DNA from 3 places in the Devosia sp. P1_H9 genome. Region 2 is predicted to be linked to each of the others. Evidence: predicted binding sites of a transcription regulator. Region 2 holds the regulator's gene; each other region holds the start of a gene.
The links. Region 2 encodes PhoB, which activates phosphate uptake and scavenging genes when phosphate is short. Its sites were predicted from a motif close to TGTCATNNANCTGTCAT; they were not measured.

Region 1 (6,840 bases), on a different contig from region 2:
GCCGATCCCCGAGCCGCTACGCTTCCTCGAGCCGCGCGAAACCGAGACGCGCAAGATGCACGCGCTCGAGGAGTACGGGCTGATGCACGTCAAGCTCTACGAGGACATCGCAAAGCAGGGCCGCATCGCCACGACCTATGCCTACCCGGTGAAGGTCGAGGGCCGCTACGTCATGGATCCCTCCCCGACGCCGAAGTTCGACAACCCCAAGATGCACATGTCGGAGGCGCTGCAGCTGTTCGGCGCCGGCCGCGAAAAGCGCATCTACGCTGTGCCGCCCTACACCGAAGTGGTGAGCCTCGATTTCGAGGATCACCCGTTCGAGATCCAGCATTTCGACGAGCCGTGCGCGCTCTGCGGCGCCACTGGAGTCTACCTCGACGAGGTCATCCTCGATGACAAGGGCGGGCACATGTTCGTCTGCTCGGACACCGACAACTGCGAGGACCGCGGCGAGCATGGCCATCGCGGCAAGCTCGCCGGCCATGCCCTGGAGGCAGCGGAATGACCACCAAAGTTTCAGCTACCGAACCGTTGCTTCGGGTCACCGAACTCTCGAAGTTCTATGGCAGCCGCATGGGTTGCGCCGACGTGTCGTTCGAACTCTGGCCCGGCGAGGTGCTGGCGGTGGTCGGCGAATCCGGCTCGGGCAAGACGACGCTGCTCAACTGCCTCTCGACCCGGCTGGAGCCGACCTCCGGCGTCGCTGAGTATCGGATGCGCGATGAAGTCTGGCGCAATCTCTACGATCTCAGCGAAGCCGAGCGCCGCTTCCTGATGCGGACCGACTGGGGGTTCGTCCACCAGAACCCGGCCGATGGCCTCCGTATGACCGTCTCCGCCGGCGCCAATGTCGGCGAGCGGATGATGGCGGTGGGCGACCGGCACTATGGCAAGATCCGCTCCACCGCCATCGAGTGGCTCGGCCGCGTCGAGATCGCCGAGGATCGCGTCGACGACGAGCCGCGCGCCTTCTCCGGCGGCATGAGGCAGCGGCTGCAGATCGCCCGCAACCTCGTCACCCATCCTCGACTCGTCTTCATGGATGAGCCGACCGGCGGGCTCGACGTGTCGGTGCAGGCGCGCCTGCTCGACCTGATCCGCGGGCTCGTCTCTGATCTCGGGCTCTCGGCCATCATCGTCACCCACGATCTGGCGGTGGCGCGGCTGCTGTCGCACCGGATGATGGTGATGAAGGACGGCTACGTGATCGAGCAGGGGCTCACCGACCGGGTGCTCGACGATCCGCGCGAGCCCTACACCCAACTTCTCGTTTCCTCGATCCTGCAGGTGTGACGATGACCGCACTTATGACTGTTCGCGACGTCGCCAAGAGTTTCACGATGCACCTGCGGGATGGTATTGTATTGCCGGTGGTCAACGGCGTCGATTTTGAGGTCCGTGCAGGCGAATGCGTGGTGCTCGGCGGCCCCTCCGGCGCCGGCAAGTCGTCGCTGCTCAAGATGGTCTACGGCAATTACGGCGTCGATGCCGGCTCGATTTCGCTGATCCACCACGGCCAACCGGTGGACCTCGCGACCGCCAGCCCGCGTACCGTGCTCGACCTCCGCCGCGACACCATCGGCTACGTCAGCCAGTTCCTCCGCACCGTGCCGCGCGTTTCGACGCTCGATGTGGTGGCCGAGCCCCTGGTCAGCCGCGGCACCTCGCGCGACGAAGCCACCGCGAAGGCCCGCGAACTCCTCGCCCGGCTCAATCTGCCGGGGCGGCTGTGGTCGCTGCCACCCGCCACCTTCTCCGGCGGCGAGCAGCAGCGCGTGAACATCGCCCGCGGCTTCATCACCCCGCATCCGGTGTTGCTGCTGGACGAGCCGACGGCATCGCTCGACGCCACCAACCGCGCCGTAGTCGTCGAGATGATCGCCGAAAAGAAGCGCGCCGGCGTCGCGCTCCTTGGCATCTTCCACGACGAGGAGGTCCGTGGTCAGGTCGCGGACCGGATCGTCGATGTCACCCAGTTCGCCCCAAGGAAAGCCGCGTGAAACTCTCGGAGACGCCTGTCATCCACCCGACCGCCAGCGTCAAGGATTCCGTACTCGGCAAATACACCGAGATCGGCGCCAACTGCGACGTTCACCGCTCAACGCTGGGGGACTATTCGTACCTCGTCGACGGTACCCAGGTCGCCTATGCCGAGATCGGCAAGTTCGCCAACATTGCGGCGAACGTCCGGATCTATGCATCCAAGCACCCGATGCAGCGCGCCTCGCTGCACCACTTCACCTATCGATCGAGCTGGTATTTTGAAGGCGAGGCCGATGACGCAGCGTTCTTCGACTGGCGCGCCGACAACGGCATCAGCATCGGCCACGACACCTGGATCGGCCACGGCGCGGTGATCATGCCCGGGGTGAGGGTCGGCCACGGTGCCATCATCGGCTCCAACGCGGTGGTCACCAAGGACGTTGCGGACTTCGCCATCGCCGTCGGCGTTCCCGCCAAGCCGATCCGCCAACGCTTCCCCAGCCCCATCGCCGATCGCCTGCTGGCGCTCAGCTGGTGGGACTGGGAGCACGAGAAACTGCATCAGGCGCTGCCGGATTTCCGCGCGCTGGAGATCGAAGCATTCCTCGAGACGTACGAAAACTAGCGCCGAAGCGGCGTTGTGACGACTATCGATCAGTTGATGGCGTGGCGAAAATGCTGCGCCCTCAATGCTTTAGCGGACGTGACTCTGCCCTTTTCCACTGTCATGAACACGTCACCGAACCTTCATCCGTGCTTCGCGTTGCGGCCTTAGGTGTCAGTCCCGTTGCTAGCGGGGTGCACGCGCATGCTGAAGATTTCCAAGGTGTCGCGACGGTTCGGCGCAAAGACGGCGGTCGACAACGTCAATCTGGAAATCCCCCAAGGCCAGATGGTCGGGATCATTGGCCGCTCAGGTGCCGGCAAGTCGACGCTGCTGCGGATGATCAACCGGCTCACCGATACCTCGGAAGGCACCATTGCCTTCGGCGGCCGCGACGTCACCACACTGGGCGGCGCGGCGCTGCGCGAATGGCGCTCCGACTGCGCCATGATCTTCCAGCAGTTCAACCTGGTGCCGCGCATCGACGTGCTCACCAATGTGCTGCTCGGCCGGCTCAACGGCCGCTCGACGCTGATGAGCCTGTTCAACGTCTTCACCCACCAGGAGCGCGTCGATGCCATCAAGGCGCTCGACCGGCTCGACATCGCCCAGGTAGCTCTGCAGCGGGCCGGCACCCTTTCGGGCGGCCAGCAGCAGCGCGTCGCCATCGCCCGGGCGCTGATGCAGACGCCAAAGATGATCCTCGCCGACGAGCCGATCGCGTCGCTCGATCCGCGCAATGCGCAGGTGGTCATGGACTCGCTGAAGGCCATCAACGAGCAGCAGAAGATCACCGTCATCACCAACCTCCACACCCTCGATACCGCCCGCAACTACTGCGAGCGGATCATCGGCATGGCGCAGGGCCGCGTCGTCTTCGACGGCACGGCGGACGAACTGACCGAGGCCGCGGCGCGCGAGATCTACGGTGCCGATGGCCTGAAGGAGGCCTTCTCGGAGGCCATTACCTCGACTTCGATCCGGGGCTTCACGCCGCCGCCGGTCACTCAAATCCGCGCCGAACCCGTACTCGTCAACTGACGGCGGCGCGTAGCGACTTTCCCAATCCCGCACATGCAAGGCGGGGCGGAAACCTTCAACAGGAGAGATTTATGCTGAAGAACATTCTTCTGAGCACCGTGGCGCTCGTCGCCATGGGCGCCTCTGCGACCACCACCTTCGCCCAGGAAATCAAGGAATTCCGCATCGGCATTCTTGGCGGCGAAAACGAAGCCGACCGGCTGCGCAACTACCAGTGCCTCGCCGACCACCTCAAGGAAACCTTTGGCTTCGAGAAGGTCTCGCTGTTCCCGGCCGCCGACTATGATGGCGTGATCCAGGGCCTGCTCGGCGGTACCCTCGACGTCGCCGGCCTCGGCGCCTCGGGCTATGCCAAGATCTTCCTCGCCGACCCCAAGGCCGTGGTGCCGATGTTCACCACCCAGCAGACCGACGGCTCGACCGGCTATCACTCGATCGCGCTGGCTCGCAAGGACTCGGGCATCACCGACATCATGTCCGCCAAGGGCAAGAAGCTCGGTTACGCCGATCCGGACTCGACCTCGGGCTATCTGATCCCGCTGACCCAGATCCCGACCACCACGGGCGAGGCCAACGACAAGTTCTTCGCCGCGACCTCGTTCAATGGCGGTCATGAGAACAACGTGCTTGCCATGCTCGACGGCAAGGTCGACGTGGCTGTTGACGACGCCTCGGGCGTTGGCGAGTTCACCGACGGCTGGACCTCGGGCACCGCGCACAAGATGGTCGCCAAGGGCATGCTCGACATGAACGACGTCGTGGAAGTGTGGCGCTCGCCGCTGATCCCGAACGGCCCGACCGTCGCCCGCACCGCGCTCGGCGATGAGTGGATCAAGAAGATCAACGACTTCTACATGGAACTGCCGAAGACCGACGTGGCCTGCTTCAACGCCATCGAAGGCGGCGACTTCACTGGCTATGTCCCGGTGAAGCCGGAGTTCTACCAGCCGATCATCGACGCCCGCAAAGCGTCGATCGGCGGCTGATCCAAGGATCGTTTGGGGCGGGTGCGACGAGCACCCGCCCCAAGTCTATCCAGCGACAGGCCAGACCCAGCCCATGACCCTCACCGCACCCGACGCCGGCTCGGACGTCGTTCATCACGTCGACAGTGCCTGGCGCAAGCTCAGCGCCCAGCGCCGGCTCTACAGCTTCATCGGGCTGGGGCTGCTCGCCGTCGTGCTGTTCTTCTCGTTGAAGTTCGCCGACGAGAGCAATGCGGGCCATTTCGTCGAGCGCCTGCCGCATCTGTTTGATTTCACCTCGTGGCTGATCCCGCAGGACTGGAACGACGTCTGGCGCGCTCTGCTCGACCTGCCAACGCCGAACGACACCGGGACCTTCGAGACCAACTTCCCCGACGGACGGCTGCAGGTTACCCCCGACTTCTACATCCCCGAGTACTTGCACCTGATGGTCATCACCATCAACGTGGCGCTGGTCTCGACGATGATCGGCTTTATCGGCGCCTTGGGCCTGGCGTTTCTCGCCGCCCGCAACATGATGCCGATCGCGCCGGTGCGCTTCTTTGTGCGCCGCTTCATGGAAATTCTCCGCGCCTTCCCCGAAATCGTCGTCGCCGGGTTCTTTGCCGCGGTCCTTTCCCTTGGCCCGATCGCAGCGATCTTTGCGGTGGGCATGCATACGATCGGCGCGCTCGGCAAGCTGTTCTACGAGGTGATCGAGAACATCGACATGAAGCCCGACGAGGGGCTGAAGGCGGCCGGCGGCAATTGGCTGGAGCGGGTGCGCTTCGGGGCCATGCCGCAGGTCACGCCGAACTTCACCTCCTATGCGCTGCTGCGTTTCGAGATCAATGTGCGCGCCTCGACCATCATCGGTGCGGTAGGCGGCGGCGGTATCGGCGAAGAGCTGAAGCTCTCGATCTCGCGCGGCTTCGGCGCCAAGACTTTGGCGCTGATCGCACTGCTGTTCATCACCATCTTCGTCATCGACCAGTTCTCCGGCTGGCTTCGCAAGAAGCTCGTCGGCGACCATGCGTTCCTCGTTTCGGCCTGAGGTGAACTTGAAATGACCGACCTCAGCATCGAACAACGCTTTCCTGCGGTATTCCGGCAATCGCTGGCCAAGCGCTTCCTGCCGCTGGTCCTGCTCATTGGAGTGGTGCTCTACTTCGCCTATGCGGTGTGGTTCTTCGCGCTGTCGAGCGTCCTGGCTGACGCCAAGTGGGATCGTGCCGGCAACATGCTGGCGCAGTGGATCAGCTATGACATCTCCACCGAGTTCCGGCTCGACGGCGCCACCATCGAGCCGAAATGGCCGCGCTTCGGACCGCTGGGCAACGACCCCAATCCGGACTGGATCATCGCCGAGGGCAATGGCGCGACGACGGTCGAGATTGCCGGGCCGGGTACGGCGACGACGTTCTCCAAGGCCAATGTGAGCGTAACCTACGAAGGCCAGACGGTGGTGATCCATCGCGGCGAGGTGCCGCGCATCGAGGGCCCGCAACCCGACTGGCTCGCCATCAAGGGGAGCGACGTCGTGGCCGATTTCGGCTTTGCCGGTAACGTTCGCGTGTCGCCGGAGCGGGTCAAGATCAACAAGCGCGTGCTCGGCTGGGCCAACTTTGTCTTCGATACGAACTCGCCCTATTTCGGCAAATCGGCTGGCGAGGTGTGGGCGCTGTTGTGGAACCCAGAGCGGCTCGACCCCAATCACAGCAACCTCGAACTGGCCTTCGACAACATCTGGAACAACGGCTCCTGGCAGCATGGCGACGTGTGGGTCAAGCTGCTGCAGACCATCGTCATGGCGCTGGTCGGCACGCTGTTCGCGTCGTTGATCGCTTTCCCACTGGCGTTCTTCGCCGCGCGCAACATCACACCGTCCGGCTTTGCCAATCACGGGGTGAAGCGGTTCTTCGACTTCCTGCGCTCGGTCGACATGCTGATCTGGGCGCTGTTCTTCACCCGCGCCTTCGGGCCGGGACCGCTCGCCGGCATCGGCGCGATCTTCCTCACCGAGGTCGGGACGCTCGGCAAGCTCTACTCCGAGGGACTCGAGAACATCGACGACAAGGAGCGCGAGGGCATCAAGTCGGTGGGCGCCAGCCCGACCCAGGTGCAGCGCTATGGTGTCGTGCCGCAGGTGCTGCCGGTAATGATCTCGCAGACGCTGTACCAGTGGGAGTCGAACACCCGTTCGGCGACCATCATCGGTGCGGTGGGCGCCGGTGGTATCGGGCT
Region 2 (6,840 bases):
GGATGCCCTGATCCTTGTCGCCGTAGTGCATTTCGAGCGGCACGTTCGGGGTGAGCTCGATGTAGTTCGGCACGCCGCCGCCATAGTAGCCGGAGGCGGCGCTGAGGCCCGCGACCTTGCTGGCGGCGATCCAGCTGACGCGGCCGCCAAAGCAGTAGCCGGTGATACCGACCTTGCCACCCTCGGAAGCCGCGGCGATGGCGGCCTCCACATCGGTCATGGCGGTATCCATCGAGAACTTCTTCATCAGCTCACCGACCAACGGGAAATGGTCCGCGCCGTAGTTCTCGCTTTCGAAGCCGTACTCGGCGCGGTCGAACATCGCCGGGGCGATGGTCAGGTAGCCATGGCGGGCCCAGCGGTCGGCGACGCTGCGGACCCAGTTGCTGAGGCCCCAGACTTCCTGGATGAGCACCACGCCGCCGCGCGGCTTGCCTTCCGGCTCGGCACGGTAGGCGTTGAGGACGAAGCCGTCGGAAGCGGTGAGTTTGATGCGTTCGCCCATGGGGAAACTCCGGTCAGAATGGCTTGGGAAGGGAGGATGGATCGCTAGGTCAGGATCGGCGTTGCGGGGCCAGGTGCGGCCGGGTGCAGCAGGCCCTCGGCCTTGAGCTCGGACCATAGCGCATCGGGGATCGGCTTGCGGTAGCCGGCGAGGTTGTCGTTGAACTCGGCGACGTTGGAGAAGCCGGGGATGATGGCGGTGATCGCGTCGTGACCGAGCGGGAAGTTGAGCGCGGCGCGGATGAGGGTGGTGCCGTGCTTGCTGCATAGCTCCTGGATGCGGCGGGTTTTCTCGATCATTTCGGGGCTGGCCTGGGCGTAGTCGAACTGTGCGCCGGGGATCGGGCCGGTGGCGAGGATGCCGCTGTTGAGCGGGGCGCCATCGACGATGGCGACGCCTTCATGCAGGACACGCGGCAGCAGGGTGTCGATCACCTGCTGGTCCAGCAAGGTGTAGCGGTTGGCGAGGAGGAAGATGTCGAAGTGGGCGTGGTTCATCAGTTCGTCGATGATCTGCCACTCGTTGACACCTGCCCCGATGGCCTTCACGGCGCCCGAGGACCGCAGTTCCTCGAGGGCGCGAATGCCGCCGCCTTCGAGGGCCTGGCGCATGGTCTCGGCATGGCGCTCGCGCTGGCTGAAGGCACCGATGTCGTGGAGGAACAGGATGTCGATGCTCTCGAGTCCGAGCCGCTGCAGCGAGTTGTCGTAGCTCTTCATCACCCCGTCATAGGTGAAATCGAACACCGGGCGGAACGGCATGGCACGGGGATCGCCGTGGCGGTCCATGGCGAAGGCGCGGTCCGGCACCAGGAGGCGCCCGACCTTGGTCGAGAGCGTGTAGCTGTCGCGGGGCTTATCGCGGAGAAAATCGCCGATGCGACGTTCCGACAGGCCGGCGCCGTAGAACGGCGCGGTGTCGAAGTAGCGAATGCCGGCTTCCCAGGCGGCCTGCAGCACTTCACGCGCCCCGGCATCGGTCGGGGCGCGCTTGAGGTCGCCGAGCGGCGCGCCGCCGAAGCCGATGCGGCTGATGTCGAGGCCGGTCTCGCCGACGGGACGGACGGGGATCAACGAGCTGCCCACAGGAGCCCCCGGTGCAGGATGGTCTTGATCTCGGGCTTGTCGAGTTCGGCCGGCTTGTGGCCGAGCGCCGTGTAGAAGACGCGGCCGTGGCCGTAGGCGGACTTGTAGACCACCGGCATCTTGGCGCCCTTTTTCCAGAAGGCGTGCTCGCCGGAGAAGGTGGTGGTGGCTAGGACCTCAACGGTGGGATCGACGTGCATGTAGTACTGCTCGGAGGTGTGCTCGAAGCTGTGGATGCCGGCCATGATCGGATCGTCGGTGACCCTCGGGTCGACCCGGTAGGTGATGATGTCGCCGGGGTGGGTTGCGAAGGTGCAGCCGCCGAGGAAGCGCATCCGCGCGTTGCCGGGAAAGCTGGTGGCGAGGGCGTGGTGGAAACCGGCGAGGCCGGTGCCGGCTTCGATGGCGGCGCAGAAGCGGATGGAGTTCTCGCGGTCGAGTTCACCGCCGGTGATCTGCGGCACGATCAGGTCGTAGGAGCCGACATTATCGCCGCCGAGCGCGGTGTAGTCGTCCGTCACGGTAACGCCAAATCCCTCGCCTTCGAGGATCTCACGCACGACGTGCGCGCCCTTCTCGGGCTCGTGCAATTCGAGCCCGCCCCATACGACCAATGCTGTCTTCATTATCCTCGTCCTTGCCGAGAACCGGCGGGAGACCTGAACAAAGGCAGCGGGTTAAGGCAAGTGACAATTGGGATGAAAGGGAGGCTGGGCCGGGATGTTTTGGCTCACGTGCTGGTGCCGAGGCACCTCAGGATGGGCCCCGGCCTTCGCCGCGGTGACACCGTGGATGGGGTGACATCACGACGAGCGAACAGGTCCGACAGCCCCAGGGGCTTCGGAGTTTCAAAGAGCCGTTCCCGGGAGGGAACGAAGCGGGACCGACGAGGCGTTTGCCCCGTAGCGGTAGTCCGCGAATGAAAGAGGCTCACGCCTCGCCGGCCGGCCGGGGTTTTGGGCCTATGCCACCAGGGCCGGGGCGCATCCCCTGCCGCATCGCGAGAACGATGGGAAACTCGGTCGGCGGCCGGAGTGCCAGCACCGCCTTCGTTGCTCCCGCCCGGCTCATGCGTGCCAGGCTTCGTCCCCTGGGCTGCTCCGCATCGAGCGACCCTCGCGTGCTAGCGGCTTGACCGGCGAACCGGTCCTTGCCGTGATGGTTTCCGCCTGAACTGCAGCGACCCGCAGCCCACCCGGTCTCCACCGCACCAACCACTCGTCATGATCTCGCTTCGGTGCAGCGGATGGGTGGGAGAATCGCACGGTGGCGGAGCGGGGGGATAGATCGGCGCAAGATTCTCGCAACGCCTTGCCCGGCCTCACGATTGTGGCTCCGATCACCCCCTCCCATCCTCCCCCGTCAGAGGGGGAGGTGCCGCATCGCGTTTGGGGCACCATCGAGCCCCCCACCGTCGTGGCTTGTACGCCCCTCCACCATGCTTTGCATGGTCCCGCTCTCCCGCCACGCGGGGGAGGATCAGGGAGAGATCTCAGCTTACGGCGGCGAAGCGTTCGTCGAAGGCGTAGCCGGCGCCGCGGACGGTGCGGATGGGGTCGGCGTCGCGGTGGCGGTTGATGGCTTTGCGGAGGCGGCCGACGTGGACGTCGACGGTACGTTCGTCGACATAGACGTCGTTGCCCCAGACGCCGTCGAGCAATTGCTCGCGGGAATAGACCCGGCCGGGGTGGCGCATCAGGTATTCGAGCAGGCGGTACTCGGTGGGGCCGAGGTGCACTTCACGGCCACCGCGGCGGACGCGGTGGCTGGTGCGGTCGAGCTCGAGGTCGCCGGCCTTCAGCACGGCGGTGACCAGCTGCGGGCTGGAGCGGCGGAGCAGCGCGTTGATGCGGGCGAGGAGCTCGGGGATCGAGAAGGGTTTTACGACGTAATCGTCGGCGCCGGTGGCGAGGCCGCGGACGCGTTCTTCTTCCTCGCCGCGCGCGGTGATCATGATGATCGGGGTGCGCGCCGTTTCCTCGCGGGAACGCCAGCGGCGGCAGAGTTCGATGCCGCTGAGGCCCGGCAGCATCCAGTCGAGCAGGATCAGGTCGGGGACGCCGTCACGGATGCGCTCCACCGCCTCGTCGCCCGAGGCGGCCGTGGCGACCCGGAAGCCTTCGGCCTCGAGGTTGTAGCGCAGCAGGACGGCCAGATCGGCTTCGTCCTCGACGATCAGGATGGTAGCGGACATCGGATCACCCTAGCGCTGCTGGCGCTGCTGTTCCTCGGCGCCGAGATGGCGACCGGTTTCGAGGTAGTACGCGGCTTCGGCGATGTTGGTGGCGTGGTCGCCGACGCGTTCGAGGCTCTTGGTGCAGAACAGCAGATGCGTGCACTGCGTGATGTTGCGCGGGTCTTCCATCATGTAGGTGAGGAGTTCGCGGAACAGCGAGTTGTACATCGCGTCGACCTCGTCGTCGCGATTGCACACTTCGACGGCCGCGGCAGAGTCGCGGCTAAGATAGGCATCGATGGCGCTCTTCAGCTGGCGGGCGACCAGCTCTTTCATGTGCTTGACGCCGTTGTAGAATTTCGGCGCGAGGCCGAGTGCTTCGATCTGCATGGCGCGCTTGGCCAACTGCTTGGCCATATCGCCAGTGCGCTCGAGATCGTTGGCGACCTGGATAGCGGTGACGACCATGCGGAGGTCGGCGGCCATCGGCTGGCGACGGGCGATGATCGAGACGGCAGCGTCGTTGATGTTCTGCTGCATCTCGTCGATCTTCTTGTCGAACAGGCGCACGTCCTGGGCCTGCTTGTGGTCGAGCTTCAGCAGCGCGACGGCGGCCTCGGTGATGGCCTGCTCGACCATGCCGCCCATCTCGGAAATGGACTTGTTGAGGTTGGTGAGTTCATCCTCGTAGGAGGAGACGATGTGCTCGTTGAGCGATGCCATTCTCTCGAATTCCTCTGCGATCAGCCGATACGGCCGGTGATGTAGTCCTGCGTCTGCTTGTTGCGCGGATTGGTGAAGATGTCCTCGGTCTTGCCTTCCTCGATAAGCTTACCGAGGTGGAAGAACGCGGTCTTCTGGCTGACGCGGGCGGCCTGCTGCATGGAGTGGGTGACGATGACGATGGTGAAGTTCTCACGCAGTTCGTCAATGAGCTCTTCAATGACCGCGGTGGCGATCGGATCGAGGGCCGAGCAGGGCTCATCCATCAGCAGCACTTCAGGCTTGGTGGCGATGGCGCGGGCAATGCAGAGGCGCTGCTGCTGGCCACCGGAAAGGCCGGTGCCCGGCTCCTGCAGGCGATCCTTTACTTCGTTCCAGAGGCCGGCGCGGCGGAGCGACGAGTGCACGATCTCGTCGAGGTCGCCCTTGTTGCGGGCGAGGCCGTGGATCTTGGGGCCGTAGGCGACATTCTCGTAGATCGACTTGGGGAACGGATTGGGCTTCTGGAACACCATGCCGACGCGGGCACGCAGTTCGACCACGTCGATCGACGGATCGTAGATATCGTCATCGTCGAGGTTGATCTTGCCGGTGACGCGGCAGCCATCGATGGTGTCGTTCATGCGGTTGAGCGAGCGCAGGAACGTCGACTTGCCGCAACCCGAGGGGCCGATCAGCGAGGTGACGTTGAACTGCTCGATCTTCAGGTTGACGTCGAACAGGGCCTGCTTGGCTCCGTAGAACACGCAGACATCCTCGCCCGTCATCTTGGGCGGGGCGTTGGGGCGCGAGACGGGGGCGGCGGTAGTCGCAACGGATTCGAGGGACATGTCGGTCATCCAGGTCGGGGGGTTACCAGCGGCGCTCGAAGCGGCGGCGGAGGAGAATGGCGGCAAGGTTCATCAGGGCGAGGAAGACGAGCAGGACGATGATGGCGCCCGAGGTGCGCTCGACAAAGGCGCGCTCGGCTTCGTTGGCCCACATGTAGATCTGCACCGGCAGGGCCGTGGCAGGATCGAGCGGTGTGGTCGGGCTGTCGGCGACGAAGGCGACCATGCCGATGAGCAGCAGCGGCGCGGTTTCGCCGAGCGCACGAGCCAGGCCGATGATGGTGCCGGTGAGGATGCCCGGAGTGGCGAGCGGCAGCACGTGATCGAACACCATCTGCATCTTCGATGCGCCGATGCCGAGGGCGGCGGAGCGGATCGAAGGCGGCACCGAGCGGAGCGCGGCGCGGGTGGCGATGATGATGGTGGGGAGCGTCATCAGGGTGAGGACGAGGCCACCGACGATCGGCGCCGAACGCGGCAGGCCGAAGAAGTTGATGAACACCGCGAGACCGAGGAGGCCGAAGACGATCGAGGGCACGGCCGCGAGGTTGTTGATGTTCACCTCGATGAAATCGGTGAAGCGGTTCTTCTTGGCGAATTCCTCGAGATAGATCGAGGCGGCAACGCCGATGGGGAGCGCGCAGCAGAGCACGATCAGCATCATGTAGAGCGAGCCGATCAGCGCCACGCTGAGGCCGGATGTCTCCGGGCGGCTGGAGGCGCCGAAGGTGAGCAGGCCCCAGTTGAAGGGGGTCGAGATGGCGCCCTGCTGCTTGAGCTGGTTGAGCCAGGCGACCTGCTGGTCGGAAACCTTGCGCTTGGCCTCGGGAACATTGAGATCGATCTGGCCCTTGTTGGCGCTGTCGATATCGGCGGCGGCCAGCAGCGCAACGCTGCGAGTGGTGCCGACGACCGAAGGATCGGCCATGACGACTTCGCGCAGATTGGCGCGCGAGCCTTCCGAGACGAACTCGGCGATCTGACGCATCGCCGCCTTGTCGTCGAGGGAGACGCCTAGGGCCTTGGCCACGGCGTTGCGGGCGATAACGGGATAGTTTGCCGAGACCAGGACCTTGGGATCGGTGGCGCGCTTGTCGTTCTTGTCGATGATCGACGCCGTGAACTCCACCGGCACGGTGATCGTGGTCTGGACGAAGGCCGTGTAGCCCTTGCTAAAGATCGAGAAGAGCAGGATCGCGAGGAACCCTAGGCCGATGACGATCGCGAGGATGCCGTAGAGACGGAAGCGGAACTCGGCGGCGTGGCGGCGCTTCAGGCCGAAATCACGGCGTGACGTGGTGGCAGCCTCAAGGCTTGCGCGGGGCAAGGCAGCGTCGGTCATTCATACTGCTCCCGGTACTTGCGCACGATATAGAGCGCATAGACATTCATGCCGAGGGTGACGGCGAAGAGGGTGAGGCCCAGCGCGAAGGCGACCAGGGTCTGCGGTGAGTTGAACTCGAGATCGCCGGTGAGCTGGTTGACGATCTTGACCGTGATGGTGGTCATCGCCTCGAACGG
Region 3 (6,840 bases), on a different contig from region 2:
GTCTCGCAGAAGCCCGGCTGCCAACTGGCGGCCAGCATGTAGATGTCCGAACCGGCCGGCAGACCAGCATCGCCGACGTCGACATTGCCGTCATCGTCTGGGGTCGGGGTCGGTTGGTCGGGCGCCTCGACGGTCCTGACGCCACAGCCGACGGCAACCCAGCGTTCCTGCGGCGCGACGCCCGGAATGATCATTCGATAGTGGGACGGACCATCCGGCCGGTTGATCTCAACGAGTTCATAGGCACGGCCTGGCTCGACGAGAATGCCGCCAGGATTGGTTTGGTTGCGGAACGACTGAAAGGCCGGGCAGGCCTGCTGTGCGATGAAAAAGCCGTCGATCGGTACTGCCGCGGCTGGAGACGAAACCGACGCGATAGCCAAAGCAGAAAGTATCGATACGAACTTCATCTTCACCCTCCCAGCGAAATCTGAAGCCGGGAGAGTAACGATTGAGTAAGTCACGTCAATGACAGAGTGTCAGCGCTGCGTCACATAGCCATCCGGAACACCGCGCGTCGACAATACGAACTGCCAGACCTGCAGCACCTTGGCGCGGAAGCCGCCGGCGCAGCAGAGCAGGTAGTACTTCCACAAGCGGTAGAAGCGTTCCTCCTCCGGGTTGCGATCTTTCTTCCAGTTGCGGTCGAAGTTCTCGTACCAGGCGACCAGCGTCTTGTCGTAGTGTGGGCCGATATTGTGGACATCGATAACGCTGAACAGCCCGTCAATGGCCTTGCCGATTTGGGCCATCGAGGGGATGACGCCGCCGGGGAAGATGTACTTCTCGAGCCACGCCTCGATGGTTTCCGTCGACCATTGCGAGCCGATGGTGTGCATCATGAACAGGCCATCGTCCTTGATGACGCTGCGCGCCTTCTCGAAGTAGGTGCGATAGTTCTTGTGCCCGACATGCTCGAACATGCCCATCGAGACGACATGGTCAGTCTTGCCCTCGAACAGGCGGTAGTCCTTGACCTGGAACTCGACGGGGAGGTGCTTGTAGCGCTCGCGGCCATAGGCGGCCTGATCGGGGGAGACAGTGACGCCGACGCAGTTGGCGCCGTACTTTTCGGCGGCAAAGCCCATGAAGGCGCCCCAGCCGCAGCCGATGTCCCAGACGGTCTGGCCGGGTTGCACGCCGATCTTGCGGCACACCATGTCGAGCTTGGCTTCCTGCGCGTCATCGAGATTGGTGACGCCCTCCGGCCAGTAGCCGCACGAGCCGGTCATGCGCTTGTCGAGCGAGGCCTTGTAGGCCTCGGTCTCGTTGTAGTGCATGGCGGCGACGCGCTGCGAACGGGCGATGTTCTGCATGTTCAGGATGCGCGCCTGGACCACCTGCCAGACGAGGTTGGTAGTGACGCGCACGCCATCGGGAACGCGCGAGCGCAGCACGCGATTGAAGAACTCCGCCATGTCGGCGACATCCCAGATGCCATCCATGTAGGCTTCGCCGAGGCCGAGGGTGCCCTGGCCGTAAAGTCGTCTCCAGAATTCTTCTGAGTGGATCTGAGGGTCCCACGGATTGGGCCCGTTCAGGGTGATATCTGCCTCCTTGAGGAGGACTTCCATTTGTGGGGTGGCTCCCATCGAATCCCTGCTCGTTCAACTAGACAAACGCGGGAAGCCAATGCCCCTCGAAGAGGCAAGTCAAGGGCGGCAGCCGGGGCTGCCGCCCTTGGTCGGTCATAGGGTGATGCGGTAGACGCCGAAGCCGGCTTCGCTGGTCTTGCCGGTTGCTTCGATCTTCACGGCGGTGACGTCGGCGAGGTGTTCGGCGGCTTTCGGGCCCGTTTCGAACAGCACGGTGCCGCCGATCGGGGCGAGCGACCAGTTGCTGTCTGCCTTGGGCTCGATGGTCTTCTGGTCGATGATGTAGCGCACGATGATGTCGCGGTTGGTGTCGGGGCCCTTGAACACGATCTTGTCCGGCCCGATGCCCGGGAAGGTGCCGCCGCCACCGGCGCGGTAGTTGTTCGTCGCGACGACGAACTTCTGCGCCGGATCGATCGGCTTGCCGTCGAATTGCAGGTCGATGATGCGGCTCTCGGTGTTGCCGAGGTCCTCGCCCTTGGGGCCGTATTTCGAGGGCTTGGTGACGTCGATCTTGTAGGTGACGCCGTCGATGACGTCGAAGTTGTAGGCAGGGAAGTCGAGGTTGATCAGCGGCTGGTCGGCGCCGCCGGCGGTGACCTGGTTGAAGATGCCGGCCGAGCGATCGAGCCAGTTCTGCACATCCTGGCCGGTGATCACCACGGCCTGGATAGTGTTGGGATAGAGGTAGAGATCGGCGACGTTCTTGATCGCCACCGGGCCCACCGGGACGTCGGTATAGTAGTCCGGGCCACCGCGGCCACCGGCCTTGAACGGCGCGGCGGCGGAGAGGATGGGCAGGGCTTCGTTCTCGGTGCCCTTCATCATCTGCTCCAGGTACCATTTCTGGGCGATGTTGACGATCTGGACGGACGGATCGTCGGCGACGAGCGCGAAGTAGGAGTGGAGCGGTGCAGCGGTCTCGCCGACCGGGCGGCGGATGTAGGCGAGCGTCTCGTCGTGGTCATCCTGAGCGGCAGCGAGAATGGACGCGACGCTCTCGACCAGCGCCTTCGGTTTGCCTTCGACGCGCTCGAAGATCGGACGGGCTTCGGCAGTGTGGGAGACGACGCTCCACTTGCCGTCGGCGGCCTTCTCCAGCAGCAGGTCGATGAGGCCCATGTGCGAGCCCCAGAAACCGGCCATAACGGCGGGCTTGCCGGCGAGCGTGCCGGCGGTCAGGTCGGCGCCTTCGAGGCCCTCGAAGTCCTTGGAGTTCGGAAACACCAGGTGCTGGTGGCCGGTGACGATGACGTCGAGGCCTTCAACGGCCGCAAGCTGCAACGCAGCGTTCTCGGCCTTGGGCAGGCCGGTATCCGCGGCGATGCCGGTGTGGGCCAGCGCGACGACGAGGTCAGCGCCCTCGGCGCGCATCTTGGGGATGTAGGCCTTGGCGGTCTCGACGATATCGCGGGTATCGACCTTGCCCGCGAGGTGGGTGTTGTCCCAGGTCATGATCTGCGGCGGCAGGAAGCCGATGAAGCCGATCTTGATGGACTGCTTGGCGCCGGCGCCGTCGGTCAGTTCCTTTTCGACGATCTTGTAGGGCGCGACATAGGTCGTGTCCGACAGCGGATCGGCGCCCAGCTCACCCTTCGCCAGATTGGCCGAGACGATCGGGAAATTGGCGGCGGCGATGGCGGCGTCGAGGAACTCGAGGCCGTAGTTGAACTCGTGGTTGCCGAGCGTGCCGACCTCGTAGCCGAGGGTGTTCATCGCGGCGATGATCGGATGCGGCTCGTTGGTCAGGCCCTTCTCGTAGGCGATGTAATCGCCCATCGGGTTGCCCTGGATGACGTCGCCATTGTCGATGAGAATCGAGTTGCCGGCTTCGGCGCGGATCGAATCGATGATCGCGGCGGTACGGGCGAGGCCCAGCGTGTCGTTCGGCGCATCGGCGTAATAATCGTAGGGGAACACCGCGACATGCAGATCGGTGGTTTCCATCAGGCGAAGATGCGCCTGGCCGGCGGCTGCCTGCACCGCGAAGGGGTGCAGCACCACGGCGGCGCCGAGCGTCGCCGAACCGGCGAGGAAGGCGCGACGGGAAATCGAGTAATTGTAGTTCATGGACGTCTCCCACAACATTTGAAGAATGCGTGACCCGACGGAACGTCGGCTCTGCTGGCCGGTTATCCCGCATGGCGATGATGGCCTCAGATGCCGCCGCTACGTGACGCTGCAATGACGGCGGCGATTGTGACAGTGGCCTTTCTGGACCATCTGGTCAAATTTGCTGTCGTGCCGTGATTGGCAGTACTATTGTGGGCCGGTCCCAGGGAGAAAACGGATGAAGTGGCAAGGACGTGAGCGCAGTTCGAACATCGAGGACCGGCGCGGCCAGGGCGGCGGTGGACTCGGCGGATCGGGCGGCGGTTTCGGGCCGCTCGGCGGCTCCCGCATCCCGATGGGGCGCGCTGGTGGCGGCGGGCTTGGGCTCATCGGTATCATTGTCGTGTTGGGCATCATCTGGTTCGCCACGGGGCAGAACCCGATCGACATCCTGACGGGCGGTGGCGGCGGTACGACGACGTCATCGAGCCAGTGGTCACCGCCGGCGTCGACCGCCGGGCAGGACGAACTTGCCGATTTCGTCGGCGTGGTGGTCAAGGACACCGAGAACCTCTGGGGCGAGGTGTTCCAGCAGAACAACATGACCTACCAGCCACCCACGGTGGTGCTGTTCAGCGACGCGACGCAATCGGCATGCGGCGTGGCGCAGTCGGCATCGGGGCCGTTCTACTGTCCGAACGACAAGAAGGTTTATATCGACCTGGCGTTCTACGATCAGCTGCGCCGGCAGTTCGGCGCGCCGGGCGATTTCGCCCAGGCCTACGTGATCGCCCATGAAATCGGGCACGCGGTGCAGGACCAGACGGGCGTGCTGCCCGAGTTCAACCAGCGGCGCGGTGCGATGAGCCAGGAAGAGCAGAACGCCTATTCCGTGCGGGTCGAGCTGCAGGCCGACTGCTATGCCGGCGTTTGGGCGAACTACGCCAACCGGCAGAACTACCTGGAGCAGGGCGATGTCGAGGAGGCGATCAACGCCGCCAACGCGATCGGTGATGACACGCTGACCCGCGGCCAGGTGTCGGAGCGCAACTTCACGCATGGCACTTCGGCGCAGCGCATGGCCTCGCTGAAGAAGGGCATGGATACCGGCGATGTCAGCCAATGCAAGCTATGATGCCGCGCTAACGCGGGGGAACGGCCGATGGGTGTGATACCCGCCAGTATGATGCCGCATGTGAAGCGGTTCGGCTGGTCGGGCGCGCTGGCGTTGGGTGTGGTGATCGCCATGCTGGCGGGAATCAACCCGATCACGCTGATCACCGGCAAGGTTTCACCACCGCCGCCGCCGACTTCGATCACTGGCGTACCGGCCAGCTCGGCGACGCTCGAGCAGATAGCCGCCTATCCGCCGGTGGTCGCCGGCGAGGCGGAACTGATGTGGAGGCGGTTCTTTCATCAGACGGCCATCCGCTATCCGCGGATCGCGCTCAGCGTGGTCGAGAGTTCGAGTTCGTTCGGCTGCGGCATGGCGGGCAAGGACCTGACGGTGCTGTATTGCCCGGCGAACCGCGTGGTCTATGTCGACACCAGCGCGTACGAGCGGGTGCGCGCGAAGTTCCCGCTGGGTGCCGACTACGCCATGGCCTACCTCATCGCCGAGGCTTACGGGCATCACGTGCAGTGGGCACTTGGGTTGTTCACTGACCTGGTAACGCTGCAGACGCAGAAGGATACCGAGGCGGCCGCGGCGCTGGAGCGTCACATCGACCTGCAGGCCGCTTGCTACGCAGCGATGTGGACGATCACCGCGGGGATCGATGAGCTCGACAGGAACGCGGCGGTGATGGCCGCTGTCGACGCCGTTGAGGAAAACCGCCACCGCGCGATCATCAACCTGCCGCTGGGCATGGTGGTGCCCGAGGTGCTGGCGACGGCCAGCAAAGAGGCGCGGGCGACCTGGTACGACCGGGGCTACGCCATCCCGGCGCCAGGTAGCTGCAAGCTCGAGAAGATCATCAAGGAAGGGCAGGTGTGACCATGCGCGGACGTCTCGACGGATTGCGAGTAGAGCGGTTCTTCGATGATGGCACGTACCCCAACAGCCGCCTACCGCTGTTGTTCTACGAAGAGGCCCTGCCGCGCGGCGACGCCGATCCCGAGGCCATGGAGGCGCTTTTCGCCGCCAATGGCTGGCCGCCGGCCTGGCGGGCCCCGGTGTTCACCTACCACCACTACCACTCGACGGCGCACGAGACGCTCGGGGTCGCGCGCGGTTCGGCCCGGCTGTTGCTCGGCGGGCCGGAGGGACGCGAGTTCGATGCCGAGCCGGGCGATGTGATCGTGATCCCGGCGGGAGTGGCGCACCGGCGACTCGACTCGAGCAGCGATTTCCTGGTGGTCGGTTGCTATCCGCCGGGGCAGGACTGGGATCTGCTCAGGGGCGAATCGGGCGATCGGCCGAAGGCGGATCAGAACATCCTGCGGGTGCCGAAGCCGGCTTCCGACCCCGTCGCTGGCGTCGCCGGACCTCTGATAACGCACTGGATGTAGCTGGCAAAACATCGGGTAACGCCGCTGCGGGACAATCGGTTCCACGTTCCGTGGTTGTTCCAAACTGCCCTAGAAATGACCAGCAAATGATCGCCAGCAAGCCGTGATCCGGCCGGTTTGCGATCACATTCGGGCTTAGTCTTTGTCCTCGCCGACAGCGTTGAGGCTGTTGGCCGGACCCGGGCCACCGGTGCCGCTTTAAACCTCACATGGAAGGACAAAACTCCATGAAGAAGCTCCTGATCACCATCGCAGCCATCGGCCTTTCCTCGGCGGCTTTCGCCCAGGCCGCGGCAGTCACCTTTACGTCCGTCGACGCGGACACCAGCGGTGGGGTGAGCATTGCCGAGGCACAGGTTGCCTGGCCCGATCTGACCCAGGAGGCGTTCGACGCCGCCGATGCGAACAAGGATGGTTCGCTCGACCAGGCTGAGTTTGACGCTTATGCGGCTACGCTGCCGGCTCCCGCCGCGCAGTAACTTTCGGCCAGCCATGGCTGAGAGGGGTCGCCTGGCCACCGGCGGCCCCTTTTCTTTGGGCGAGACTTACTCGCCGGCCTTCACTTGCTCGGCCTCCAGCGCCATGCCCTTCTGGGCGCGCACCAGGTTCAGGAACCGGGTGAACAGGTAGTGGCTGTCGTGCGGGCCGGGGCTGGCTTCGGGATGGTACTGCACCGAGAAGA

Region 1: the regulator PhoB is predicted to act here: its motif matches at 2,721-2,737, upstream of phnC (phosphonate ABC transporter ATP-binding protein).
Region 3: the regulator PhoB is predicted to act here: its motif matches at 3,769-3,785, upstream of AC1DYL_RS00760 (bifunctional 2',3'-cyclic-nucleotide 2'-phosphodiesterase/3'-nucleotidase).

Annotation. Positions count from the first base shown of each region.
Region 1 covers NZ_JBFUCQ010000004.1:10,572-17,411, reverse strand. The annotation lists gene AC1DYL_RS08530 (alpha-D-ribose 1-methylphosphonate 5-phosphate C-P-lyase PhnJ) at 1-508, shown strand, start outside; gene phnK (phosphonate C-P lyase system protein PhnK) at 505-1,296, shown strand; gene phnL (phosphonate C-P lyase system protein PhnL) at 1,299-2,003, shown strand; gene AC1DYL_RS08515 (DapH/DapD/GlmU-related protein) at 2,000-2,611, shown strand; gene phnC (phosphonate ABC transporter ATP-binding protein) at 2,795-3,631, shown strand; gene phnD (phosphonate ABC transporter substrate-binding protein) at 3,703-4,617, shown strand; gene phnE (phosphonate ABC transporter, permease protein PhnE) at 4,691-5,650, shown strand; gene phnE (phosphonate ABC transporter, permease protein PhnE) at 5,663-6,840, shown strand, end outside.
Region 2 covers NZ_JBFUCQ010000009.1:10,253-17,092, forward strand. The annotation lists gene AC1DYL_RS17250 (dienelactone hydrolase family protein) at 1-505, opposite strand, end outside; gene AC1DYL_RS17255 (aldo/keto reductase) at 550-1,590, opposite strand; gene AC1DYL_RS17260 (ThuA domain-containing protein) at 1,575-2,216, opposite strand; gene phoB (phosphate regulon transcriptional regulator PhoB) at 3,083-3,784, opposite strand; gene phoU (phosphate signaling complex protein PhoU) at 3,794-4,489, opposite strand; gene pstB (phosphate ABC transporter ATP-binding protein PstB) at 4,510-5,319, opposite strand; gene pstA (phosphate ABC transporter permease PstA) at 5,342-6,661, opposite strand; gene pstC (phosphate ABC transporter permease subunit PstC) at 6,658-6,840, opposite strand, start outside.
Region 3 covers NZ_JBFUCQ010000001.1:154,881-161,720, reverse strand. The annotation lists gene AC1DYL_RS00770 (ribonuclease T2 family protein) at 1-410, opposite strand, end outside; gene cfa (cyclopropane fatty acyl phospholipid synthase) at 480-1,574, opposite strand; gene AC1DYL_RS00760 (bifunctional 2',3'-cyclic-nucleotide 2'-phosphodiesterase/3'-nucleotidase) at 1,689-3,665, opposite strand; gene ypfJ (KPN_02809 family neutral zinc metallopeptidase) at 3,886-4,782, shown strand; gene AC1DYL_RS00750 (neutral zinc metallopeptidase) at 4,810-5,643, shown strand; gene AC1DYL_RS00745 (cupin domain-containing protein) at 5,646-6,158, shown strand; gene AC1DYL_RS00740 (EF-hand domain-containing protein) at 6,386-6,637, shown strand; gene carA (glutamine-hydrolyzing carbamoyl-phosphate synthase small subunit) at 6,704-6,840, opposite strand, start outside.